Regions from separate parts of the Enterobacter sichuanensis genome, predicted to be linked through region 1. Evidence: predicted binding sites of a transcription regulator. Region 1 holds the regulator's gene; each other region holds the start of a gene.
What was found. The regulator PurR, encoded in region 1, represses purine synthesis genes. The targets are predictions, from matches to a motif close to CANGCAAACGTTTGCNTG.
Positions count from the first base shown of each region.

Region 2: pyrC (dihydroorotase) is a predicted target of PurR. The motif match lies at 1,634-1,651, and genes of this name have one in related genera.
Region 3: raiA (ribosome-associated translation inhibitor RaiA) is a predicted target of PurR. The motif match lies at 1,536-1,553, and genes of this name have one in related genera.
Region 4: pyrD (quinone-dependent dihydroorotate dehydrogenase) is a predicted target of PurR. The motif match lies at 1,519-1,536, and genes of this name have one in related genera.

Region 1 is NZ_CP027986.1:2,007,554-2,010,665, forward strand. Features, by position in the region: gene punC (purine nucleoside transporter PunC) at 1-164, opposite strand, end outside; gene punR (DNA-binding transcriptional activator PunR) at 280-1,191, shown strand; gene purR (HTH-type transcriptional repressor PurR) at 1,208-2,233, opposite strand; gene cydH (cytochrome bd-I oxidase subunit CydH) at 2,531-2,620, shown strand; gene C1N69_RS09645 (MFS transporter) at 2,784-3,112, shown strand, end outside.
Region 2 is NZ_CP027986.1:1,781,373-1,784,484, forward strand. Features, by position in the region: gene dinI (DNA damage-inducible protein I) at 204-449, opposite strand; gene pyrC (dihydroorotase) at 524-1,570, opposite strand; gene C1N69_RS08465 (lipoprotein) at 1,699-2,259, opposite strand; gene mdtH (multidrug efflux MFS transporter MdtH) at 2,383-3,112, opposite strand, start outside.
Region 3 is NZ_CP027986.1:3,544,928-3,548,039, forward strand. Features, by position in the region: gene rluD (23S rRNA pseudouridine(1911/1915/1917) synthase RluD) at 1-513, opposite strand, end outside; gene bamD (outer membrane protein assembly factor BamD) at 645-1,382, shown strand; gene raiA (ribosome-associated translation inhibitor RaiA) at 1,651-1,992, shown strand; Phe leader region at 2,103-2,228, shown strand; gene pheL (pheA operon leader peptide PheL) at 2,104-2,151, shown strand; gene pheA (bifunctional chorismate mutase/prephenate dehydratase) at 2,259-3,112, shown strand, end outside.
Region 4 is NZ_CP027986.1:1,617,908-1,621,019, reverse strand. Features, by position in the region: gene zapC (cell division protein ZapC) at 1-247, opposite strand, end outside; gene pyrD (quinone-dependent dihydroorotate dehydrogenase) at 413-1,423, opposite strand; gene ssuE (NADPH-dependent FMN reductase) at 1,673-2,248, shown strand; gene C1N69_RS07570 (sulfonate ABC transporter substrate-binding protein) at 2,241-3,112, shown strand, end outside.

The sequences.
Region 1 (3,112 bases):
GCAAAACCGGCGAGGAACAAACTCAGGCTGGCGCTGATGGCCGCGGCAGGGGTTTGCAAATCTTCCTGCATCGCGGCAAAAGCCGGCAGGTACATATCGGTGGCCAAAAAGCCCAGCACGCTTAAGCCGCCAAGCCAGACTAAAAAACCTTTCCTGGGTTGCATTATTTTCTTCTCCTGAAGGAGGCAGGTGTACGTTGGCGCTGAGTGTATGTAGTGCAAAGCCGCTTGTGAAACGCTAATATTTGGCGGGTGCATTCAAATTTTTTGCAGGCAGAAAATGTGGTCAGATTATTCTCTTGAAGTGGTCGATGCTGTCGCGCGTAACGGCAGCTTTAGCGGTGCGGCGCAGGAGCTGCACCGCGTCCCGTCTGCTATCAGCTACACGGTGCGTCAGCTTGAGGAATGGCTGGCGGTTCCACTGTTTGAACGGCGCCATCGCGATGTGGAATTAACGCCCGCAGGGGCGTGGTTTTTGAAGGAAGGGCGTTCTGTTATCAAAAAAATGCAGATCACCCGCGAACAGTGCCAGCAGATCGCAAACGGCTGGCGGGGTCATCTTTCCATTGCGGTGGACAATATCGTTAAGCCGGAGCGCACCCGGCAGATGATCGTGGATTTCTATCGACATTTTTCCGATGTCGAACTGCGGGTCTCACAAGAGGTATTCAACGGCGTCTGGGATGCCCTGGCGGACGGAAGGGTGGAGATGGCGATAGGGGCCACACAGGCGATCCCGGTCGGGGGGCGTTACGCCTTCCGTGATATGGGGATGCTGAGCTGGAAATGCGTGGTGGCCAGCGATCACCCCCTGGCGGCGCTGGAAGGACGGCTGAGCGACGATACGCTGCGCAACTGGCCATCGCTGGTGCTGGAGGATACCTCCCGTTCATTACCCAAGCGCATCACCTGGCTGCTGGATAACCAGCGGCGCGTGGTGGCGCCTGACTGGGAATCGTCAGCAACGTGCCTCAGTGCCGGGCTGTGCGTCGCGATGGTGCCCGCTCATTTTGCGCGCCCCAGAATCGATACCGGAGAATGGGTAGAACTGACGCTGGAGAATCCCTTCCCGGATGCGGCCTGCTGCCTCACCTGGCAACAAAATGACGTCTCGCCCGCCATGGCCTGGCTGCTGGATTATCTGGGAGACAGCGAAACGCTAAACCGGGAATGGTTACGGGAGCCAGCATAGCTGGCCCCGTACAAAATTAACGACGATAGTCGCGGAACGGACCATCCGCAACGGAACGGCGTTCGATAAGACGCGGATGAACTTCAATGGACTGCGACTCTTCGCGCTTGTTGACGATCCTGTCCAACAGCATATTGAAAGCCGTTTCACCCAGTGAATCTTTCGGCTGGTGAATGGTGGTCAGCGCGGGGGTAAAGAAGCGCGCGTTACGCACGTTGTCATACCCGATCACCGAAATATCCTGCGGTACGCGCAGACCCAGTTCATCGGCCGCGCAAAGCGCGCCCATCGCCATGATGTCACCCCCGCAGAAAACAGCGGTTGGGCGGTGCTGCTGGGAGACAATCTGCTGCATCGCGCGGTAGCCTGATTCCGGCTCAAAGTCTCCCTGTACGATCCAGTTTTCCGGTACGGTGATCAGCGCTTCTTCCATCGCTTTCATAAAACCGGCCAGACGACCCGCGCCGGTATTGCGCTCCAGAGGGCCCGGGATCACGCCAATCTCACGGTGGCCGCGCTCGATCAGGTAACGACCGGCCATATAGCCGCCTTCAAAGGCGTTATCGATGACGGAATCGGTGAAATCCGCTCGCGCTTCACCCCAGTCCATCACCACCATGGGAATATGGCGATACTCTTCCAGCATCGACAGCACGGATTCCGGGTATTCGGAACACATTACCAGCAGGCCATCCACGCGCTTTTGCGCCATCATCGACAGGTAGGCGCGCTGTTTTTCAATGCTATTCCACGCGTTGCCCAGAATCAGGGTATAGCCTTTCTGGAAGCAGTTTTTCTCTACTGCCTCGATGATCTCGGCAAAATAGGCCGCTTCACTGCTGGTGGCCAGCAAGCCAATGGACTTGGTGTGATTCACCTTGAGGCTACGCGCAACCGCACTTGGTGAGTAGTGCAGCTCTTTGATTGCCGCCCAGACGGCGTTGCGCGTCTCTTCCGCCACAAAGCGGGTTTTGTTAATTACATGTGATACGGTTGTAGTGGAAACGTTTGCGCGTTTTGCTACGTCTTTAATTGTTGCCATTAAATGTCACTCCAGACCATATCCTAAGCTCCTGAAAAACTTGAAGGTAAACGTTTGCCTTCTCTCACCCTTATCACGCAATTTTGAATTGCGGCACGCCGGGAAAACGACACGGGACGTCAGGAGGGGGTCAATGGCCGGTACGCTAATAAATTTAGCGTGGAATTTTGTCCTATCTTGATGAAAAGGGGAAGAGGTAAAGTGGTTATCAGTTTAAATCCAGGAAGATTTTTGACGTAAACTGTGCAAAAATGAGCAGGCTCACTTTTCGTGGGGGGATTAAAAGGAGAAAAATTGATGAGTGCCGATCTGAAGTTTTCGCTGTTCACCACCCTTATTGTGCTGGCGCTGATTGTTGCCGCAGGCCTGACGGCGGCGCTGCACTGATTTACGCGCAGGGAGCGCACGCTCCCTGCGGCTGTTCCAGATTGTTACATCTACGGCAAAAATCTTTTGCCATTTTGTTAACTTCTCATTTTTTGTGATTGATGTCATGCTTTGCGCTTCTTTGTTCTGTGTCACCACATGACACGGCATCCGGAGTTGACGCATGAAAATCAATTTTCCCCTGCTGGCCCTGGCGATTGGCGCTTTTGGGATTGGCACCACTGAATTCTCCCCGATGGGGTTACTGCCTGTTATCGCCCGCGGCGTGGACGTCTCGATCCCTGCGGCAGGCATGTTAATCAGCGCTTATGCCATCGGCGTGATGGTAGGCGCCCCGCTGATGACGCTGCTGCTTTCACACCGCGCGCGTCGCAATGCGCTGATTTTCCTGATGGCGATCTTTACCCTGGGCAACGTGCTTTCCGCCATTTCGCCGGACTACACCACCCTGATGCTGTCACGCATTCTGACCAGCCTTAACCACGGCGCCTT
Region 2 (3,112 bases), 230 kb from region 1:
TCAGTATACCAAGTAATAAGGGTTCCAACGGGAAAAATAAACAGGTGGCAACACATTTTTCTGCTTTTTAGGATTGTTCGAACAATAAAACACCATCTCGTTCACGATTTTTAAAGAAGATGCCGAATTAATTTGAATTTCCAGAATGTTTAGACGAAAAAAAGCCGGGGCGACCCGGCAAAAAACACAATGAGGGAGCAGTGTTAATCTGTGATGAACCAGTCGTCGGCGCTTTCCCACGTTTCCTGCAGAATTTCGCTGATGCGATCTTTATCTTCTTTCGCGCCGCCAATGACGGAGAGGTTGTTCGCTGAGGCGTAACGCACCGTTACGGCACCCGCGTTGTCGGGAAAGGTATTATTAATACGACGGGACAATTCGCCTGCCAGTGCATCAAGCGCGCCGGCAGGCAGAACGGTCGTTTTGGCTATGGTGACTTCAATACGCATAAAGGCCCCCTGTGTAATATACTGTTTATTTATACAGGTATATTCTCGGTTTGACAACAAGGGGCATTGTTTTTTTAACGTTTTACCGTCCAGTTTACGGTTTCACCCGCCAGGAATGGGATCAGCGTGTCATCCGTCAGCGCGATGGACTCCTCAACGAGGCTTGTCTTACGCTCCAGTTCGATGAAGGTCTCGTTGACCGGCAGGCCGTAGAAGCGCGGGCCGTTGAGAGAGCAGAACGCTTCGAAATGCTCCAGCGCGTTCATCTCTTCAAACACGGTCGCGTAGCTGGCAAGCGCAGTTGGGGCGTTGAAACAGCCTGCGCAACCGCAGCTTGCCTCTTTACGATGGCGGGCGTGAGGGGCGGAATCGGTGCCCAGGAACGCACGGGAGAACCCGCTGGCCACCAGCTCGCGCAGCGCCTGCTGGTGGATGTTGCGCTTAAGAATAGGCAGGCAGTACAGGTGAGGGCGCACCCCGCCGACCAGCATGTGGTTGCGGTTAAACATCAGGTGCTGTGGCGTAATGGTCGCGGCGATAAGTTCGTTGCCGTCACGCACGTACTCTGCTGCGTCTTTGGTGGTGATATGCTCGAAGACCACTTTCAGCGCCGGCAGGCGCTGGCGCAGAGGCTCCATGACGGTCTCAATAAAACGGGCTTCACGGTCGAAGATGTCAATCTCGGCATGCGTCACTTCCCCATGAACCAGCAGCGGCATGCCCAGTTTCTGCATGCGTTCCAGAACCGGCATGATGGCATCAATACTGGTGACCCCGTGGCTGGAATTGGTGGTGGCATTCGCCGGGTAGAGTTTAGCCGCCGTAAATACGCCTTCGTTGAACCCGCGCTCCACTTCGTTCGGATCCAGGGAATCGGTCAGATAGCAGGTCATCAGCGGGGTAAAATCATGTCCCGCGGGAACGGCATCAAGGATGCGCTGGCGGTAGGCCATCGCCGCATCAACGGTGGTGACTGGTGGCACCAGGTTAGGCATGACAATCGCGCGGCCATAAATTTCGCTGGTATAAGGCACGACAGTTTTCAGCATATCGCCATCACGCAGATGGATATGCCAGTCGTCAGGGCGGCGGATTTTAAGAACCTGGGGTTGTGCAGTCATGGAAGCTCCGGCTTGTCAGGGATCAGTCATAAGGATGGCTGTTTTTGCCGGACACAAATCATAAGCGGAAACGTTTTCCTTTGCACACTTTTCCGTAAAAAAAAAGGGCGCCGCAGCGCCCCTTCAGGTTAATCGGTGAAAGGAATAATAATTTCTCCTGGCTTCACCTCTATGCCTTTAGCATATTTTTTCGCCAGGGCTTCCCCTTTGCTTTTGTCTTCACTTAAGACATACGCGGGCTGCTGGTTAAAGTAATTACGCAGTGACTGATTCAGATAAGGCATCAGGGTTTGCAGAACCGGTGCCATCTTGTCCGGGGAAACCTTCGCATCGACGACTTCCATCTCCTGCAGGAAAATCGCCCCTTTCTCCTTGTTGAAAACGGGCAGTGCCTTCAGCTTGAGCTTGATGTTGGCTTTCTGATTGCCAAAAAGGGATGACATGTCGAGGTCCGCATCTCCTGACAGGGTGACTTTGTTTGGCTCTTCACGTCCGATCTGACTGGTCAGATTCGAGAGCACGATATGCGCGTCCGCAAGCCCCGGCACGCCAATGTCTTTAGAAAAATTATTATGTTTTTCCAGCGCCTGATTAATTTCCTGTTCACTGACGGTATATTGCGTGAGCTGGTTACAGCCAACCAGCAGACCGCTGACAATGAATGCAGCAGCAAAGACAATCTTCTTCATAGTGTTCCTCAACGAAAAATCGGCGCTTCTGTCCTGTTACGCCAGTATGTCAGTGTGAAATGGCAGAAACCAGCAGAAAAAACTGAGAAATGGGGCGGGAAGGGCTCCCGCCCGAGGGAAAGGCTACGCGCCGGGTTCGAGCATGCCGCTCGCGCTGCGTTTCTGGCTGAACTGCCACCACAGGGCAAGGAGCGTCATAAAGCCCACCACGCCGAGCATCATCCAGGGAAGCTCAGGTTGCTGTAACGCTTTGCCGGCATCAAACAGCCAGCCGCCGCCGGTGTATCCCAACGCGCCGCCAAGGGCCAATCCCAGGCGGCTGAACCCCATATAGCTGCCGCGTGCGCGCGCATCCGCGAGCGAGGCGCTCAGCGTTTCACGGGCAGGTTCGGCGATGATGGAGCCGATATAGAACGTGCAAATCAGTGTAAACAACTGCTGAAGCGAGTTCACCAGGCCAATAGGCATCATGCTCAGCGTCATCAGGAACAGCCCGGCCATCAGGCGATGTTCCAGACGAAAACGCCGTTCGCTCCAGCGGGCAATGGGATAGAGCAGCGTCAGAGAAAGCGCGGCTTCAATGGCGTACATCCATTTAACGGCAGCAGGGGTGCCCGCAATGTCGTTCACCATGATCGGCAGCATCAGCATCACCTGCACGGCAAGCATGTAATACCCCGTCAGGGTCAACACATAGGTGACAAAGCGTTTGTCATGCAGGACGCGCCCCAGCCCTTCCCGGACCGGCGCTTTGACCGTCGACAGCTTCCACGCTGGCAGGAACAGGCCATTAAACAGCGCGCACAGAACAAAGAGCACCGCACCCGCCGCGCAGACCAGACGGAAGTCATAC
Region 3 (3,112 bases), 1.5 Mb from region 1:
ATACTCACGGGTAATTTCGCGCAGCTGCAGCGATTCCACCAGACGGGTCTGCGCTGGAACAGTCTTCGCGACCACCATCAGACCGGTCGTGTCTTTATCCAGACGGTGCACAATGCCCGCGCGCGGAACATCCGCGATGGGCGGATAATAATGGAGAAGTGCGTTAAGTACCGTACCGTCAGGGTTCCCCGCGCCCGGATGAACCACCAGGTCGCGCGGTTTGTTGATCACCAGGATGTCATCATCTTCGTAGACGATGTCCAGTGGGATATCCTGCGGCTCGAAGCGGATTTCCTCTTCGATTTCAGCATTGATGGCGACAGCTTCCCCACCTAACACTTTCTCTTTTGGTTTGTCCCAGATCTTGCCGTTTACCATCACACGCTGGTCAAGGATCCATTCTTTTATGCGTGAACGCGAATAATCAGGGAACAATTCGGCCAAAGCCTGATCTAAGCGTTGACCGAGCTGATTTTCGGAGACTGTTGCGGTGAGTTCTACTCGTTGTGCCATAAACTGCTTCTTCGTTTAACGTTGGGTTTTACGGCTTTGCCGTTTAATATAGTGTGCTATTGTAGCTGGTCTTAATCGGGAGCAGGAACAGAGTTTCTCCCGGACAAACATTTGAGGAAAGTCAAAACGTCATGACGCGCATGAAATATCTGGTGGCAGCGGCCACGTTGAGCCTGGCTTTGGTGGGCTGCTCCGGTTCAAATGAACAGGTCCCTGACAATCCGCCGAATGAAATCTATGCGACTGCACAACAAAAGTTGCAGGACGGTAACTGGAAACAGGCGATAACGCAACTGGAAGCGTTGGATAATCGCTATCCATTTGGTCCGTATTCGCAGCAGGTACAGTTAGATCTCATCTACGCATACTATAAAAATGCCGATCTGCCGCTGGCACAGGCAACCATCGATCGTTTCATGCGTCTGAACCCGACTCATCCTAACATCGACTATGTCATGTACATGCGCGGTCTCACCAACATGGCACTGGATGACAGTGCGCTTCAGGGCTTCTTCGGCGTGGATCGTTCCGACCGTGACCCGCAGCATGCGCGTGACGCCTTCAATGACTTCTCCAAACTGGTGCGCGGCTATCCGAACAGTCAGTACGTGACTGACGCCACCAAACGTCTGGTGTTCCTGAAAGATCGTCTGGCGAAATATGAGTACTCCGTGGCGGAATACTATACCCGCCGTGGCGCATGGGTTGCCGTGGTTAACCGCGTAGAGGGTATGCTGCGTGATTATCCGGATACCCAGGCAACGCGCGACGGCCTGAAGCTGATGGAAAATGCGTACCGTCAGATGCAGATGACCGCCCAGGCTGAAAAAGTGGCGAAAATCATTGCTGCCAACAGCAGCAACACCTGATATGACCTCAATGCAAAACGGCAGCCCGAAGGCTGCCGTTTTTTTATTCATTTCTGAGCATCGCTGAAGCGCTTTAGCCTCAACACATCCCGTCAACTATGACCGCAATTTTTGCCTTCCACAAGGTAAATCTCACCTCTTCCTGCCCTGCCTCACAAAAAAGATTCCCTGACAAAAACCGACAAAATAACGTGATCTAAATCACACATTTTGACATTGGGTCGGGTATGCTGGAATCACCAAGACGGAAAGACAAGAGGTAAAATTTATGACAATGAACATTACCAGTAAACAAATGGAAATTACTCCGGCAATTCGCCAGCACGTCGCAGACCGTCTCGCCAAACTGGATAAATGGCAAACACATTTGATTAATCCACATATCATCCTGTCCAAGGAGCCGCAGGGTTTCATCGCTGACGCAACTATCAATACTCCAAACGGCCATCTGGTCGCCAGCGCAAAACATGAGGATATGTACACCGCAATTAACGATTTGATCAACAAGCTGGAACGGCAGCTCAATAAAGTGCAACACAAAGGTGAAGCCCGTCGCGCCACAACATCGGTGAAAGACGCCAGCTTCGCGGAAGAAGTTGAAGAAGAGTAATCCTTTAAATTGAGTGTACCGCCAACGCGCCTTCGGGCGCGTTTTTTGTTTTTTATTGACAGGGTGAAAACAGTACGGGTACTTTAACGATATCAATCACAGGATGACCTTATGAAACTGACACCGTTCTTCTTCGCATTCTTTTTTACCTTCCCCTGAACGGGAGGCGTTTCGTCGTGTGATAAAGAATGCGAAGACGAACAACAAGGCCTCCCACACCGGGGGGCCTTTTTTATTGATAACGATAAAATGAGACAGGCAACACTATGACACCGGAAAACCCGTTACTGGATCTGCGAGTTAAGATCAGCGCACTGGATGAAAAATTACTGGCGCTGCTGGCCGAACGCCGCGCGCTCGCCATCGAAGTGGGTAAAGCCAAGCTGGACTCCCATCGCCCGGTCCGAGATATTGACCGCGAGCGCGATCTGCTGGAGCGGCTGATTCAGCTCGGTAAAGCGCATCACCTCGATGCCCATTACATCACCCGGTTGTTCCAGCTCATCATCGAAGACTCTGTTCTGACCCAGCAAGCTTTACTCCAGCAGCACCTGAACAAAACCAATCCGCACTCTGCGCGTATCGCCTTCCTCGGACCGAAGGGCTCTTATTCTCACCTGGCCGCACGTCAGTATGCCGCACGCCATTTTGAAGAATTTATTGAGAGCGGCTGTGCGAAGTTTGCCGATATTTTCAATCAGGTCGAGACCGGCCAGGCGGATTACGCCGTCGTGCCGATTGAAAACACCAGCTCCGGCGCCATCAACGACGTTTATGATTTGCTGCAGCACACCAGCCTGTCGCTGGTTGGCGAACTGACGATCCCTATCGATCACTGCGTGCTGGTCTCTGGCTCAACGGACCTGAGCAAGATCGAAACCGTCTACAGCCACCCGCAGCCGTTCCAGCAGTGCAGCCAGTTTCTGAACCGCTACCCTAACTGGAAAATCGAGTACACCGAAAGCACCTCCGCGGCGATGGAAAAAGTCGCGCAGGCTAACTCCCCCACCGTCGCGGCGCTCGGTAGCGAAGCGGGCGGCGCGCTGTATGGTTTACAGGTGCTCGAACGCAACCTGGCAAACCAGACACAAAACATCACCCGCTTCGTGGTGCTGGCCCG
Region 4 (3,112 bases), 390 kb from region 1:
CCAGCGCATTTAATACCAGTTCGGCACGCTGCTCTTTAGAGAGAACCAGATCGCGACATTTCTCCTCAAAGGAGAAATAAAGCGCAGCGTCATCCACGCAAAAGCCAGACGGGGAAAACGCATCCGGGGTTAACATTCGGCGGGCGAAACGAGAACGAAACAACATGCCATTGGCTAAATCGAGCATCATTCGATCGTGCTCGTCGCAAAAATACCAGCGCCAGTTATCGTCAGGTTTAATTCGCATGTTTCTCTCCCGTACCCAAACGTCCTGTACTAAAAATGTCCTGATTGCCGCTTCGTTTATAACACCATTAATAAAAGACCATAATGTCTAAATAAGCAACAGTGACGGAATATAAAACAACCAGGGCTGGAAATAAAGCCCTGGTTGTCTGATTAGGAGAAAAGATTAGATATGAGTAACGATTTCTTTAATCAGCGGCGGCCCTTTAAAAATAAAGCCGGAATAGATTTGCACCAGTGACGCACCTGCCGCCATCTTCTCGCGCGCAGCTATCACGGAGTCAATGCCACCGACGCCAATAATCGGCAGGCGTCCTTTTAATTCCGCAGACAGGGCACGAATAATTTCGGTGCTTTTTAATTGTACTGGACGACCGCTTAACCCACCCGCTTCATCACAGTTTTTCATTCCCTGTACGAGGGAGCGATCGAGGGTGGTATTGGTCGCAATCACGCCATCAATATTATGGCGAACTAAACTGTCAGCAACCTGGATCAATTCTTCCGCAGAAAGATCCGGGGCGATCTTAACCGCCACCGGAACATATTTATGGTGGATCGCCTGCAGGGCATTTTGTTTATTTTTAATGGCGCTCAGAAGATCGTCCAGCGCTTCACCATATTGTAAGGATCGCAGGCCCGGAGTATTGGGTGAAGAAATATTCACCGCGATATAACCGGCATAGGCGTAGACTTTTTCCATACAAATCAGGTAGTCATCTTTACCCTGCTCGACTGGCGTATCTTTATTTTTGCCGATATTGATGCCTAATACCCCATCAAAATGGGCTTTTTTTACGTTCTCCACCAGGTGATCCACACCGTGGTTGTTAAAGCCCATGCGGTTGATCAACCCTTCGGCTTCGACCAGGCGGAACAGGCGCGGCTTGTCATTTCCCGGCTGCGGACGCGGGGTGACGGTACCAATTTCGATGGAGCCAAAGCCCATCGCGCCCAGGGCATCAATGCACTCGCCATTTTTATCCAGACCTGCCGCCAGACCCAGCGGGTTTTTAAAAGTCAGTCCCATGCACTGCACAGGTTTTTCCGGCACGTTCTGGCGCACCAGTGCCGCCAGCGGCGTTCCGGTAATACGACGTAATTGCTGGAATGTAAATTCATGAGCGCGCTCAGGATCGAGCTGGAAAAGGGCTTTACGAACGAAGGGGTAGTACATGAACTCTCCTGGATTCCCGGTGTGCAAACCGGGAGGGGATTATGGGCGATCCCGGCGCGAAAGGGAATTGACCTGTGGCAAAAAAAGCCGCGTAAAACGCAATCGTTTACCTGCCCGGGGATTTCTTATGCTCTTTTTCGCATTTTAATTGCAGATAAATCATTTAGTGGAATAACCGCGCGATGTCACACTCCTGAAAATTGTTATGAATGTTAGATAAAAGCAAACAATTGGTTATAAGGAGGAAGTATGCGCGTCATTACTCTGGCCGGAAGTCCACGATTCCCTTCGCGCTCCAGCGCCCTGCTGGAATATGCCCGTGAAAAGCTCAATGCCCTGGATGTGGAAGTGTGCCACTGGAACCTGCATAACTTCGAACCTGAGGATCTGCTCTACGCCCGTTTTGACAGCCCCGCGCTCAAAACCCTGACAGAACAGCTTAAAGACGCGGACGGCTTAATCGTCGCCACGCCGATTTATAAAGCCTCTTTTTCCGGCGCACTGAAAACCTTGCTTGATTTGCTTCCTGAACGCGCACTGGATGGCAAGGTGGTGTTGCCGCTGGCCACAGGCGGCACAGTCGCCCATTTACTGGCGGTGGATTACGCCCTGAAGCCGGTCCTGAACGCGCTGAAAGCGCAGGAGATCCTCCACGGCGTCTTCGCGGATGACTCCCAGGTCATTGACTATCAGCACAAACCACACTTTACGCCTAATCTGCAAACCCGCCTCGATAACGCTCTGGAAACCTTCTGGCATGCCCTGCATCGCAGGGATATTCAGGCTCCGGCGTTTGGTCAGCCTCAAGGAGTCGCTCATGTTTAAAATCTTATCACGCGTCGGACTGGCAGGTCTGATGGCACTGACGTCGCTGGCCCATGCCGCAGATAACGCCCCTGAGAGCTTACGCATCGGTTACCAGAAAGGCAGCGTGAGTATGGTGCTGGCCAAAAGCCACCAGCTTCTGGAAAAACGCTTTCCGGACACCCAATTCTCCTGGGTTGAGTTTCCCGCTGGCCCCCAGATGCTGGAAGCCCTGAACGTCGGCAGTATTGATCTGGGCAGTACAGGCGATATTCCGCCAATATTCGCCCAGGCCGCCGGAGCGGACCTCGTCTACGTGGGCGTTGAGCCGCCTAAACCGAAGGCCGAAGTGATTCTGGTACCGGAAAAGAGCGACATCAAAAGCGTCGCCGATCTTAAAGGACATAAAGTTGCGTTTCAGAAAGGTTCCAGCTCGCATAACCTGCTGTTGCGTGCCCTGCAGGAAGCCGGGCTGAAGTTCACCGATATTCAGCCCGTCTATCTGACCCCGGCTGATGCGCGCGCCGCCTTCCAGCAAGGGAATGTGGACGCCTGGGCCATCTGGGATCCGTACTACTCGGCCGCACTGCTGCAGGGCGGCGTGCGGGTACTGAAAGACGGTACCACCCTGAAACAGACCGGCTCGTTCTACCTTGCCGCAAAACCGTATGCGGAAAAGAACGGTGCATTTATTCAGAACGTACTGGATACCTTTACCCAGGCCGATGCCCTGACCCAGAGCCAGCGTCAGGAAAGTATTGCCCTGCTGGCAAAAACCATGGGCTTACCTGAACCGGTGATCGCGAGCTATCTCAGCCACCGTCCACCGACCACCATTTCCCCCGTAGATGCACACGTTGCCGCACTTCAGCAGCAAACCGCTGA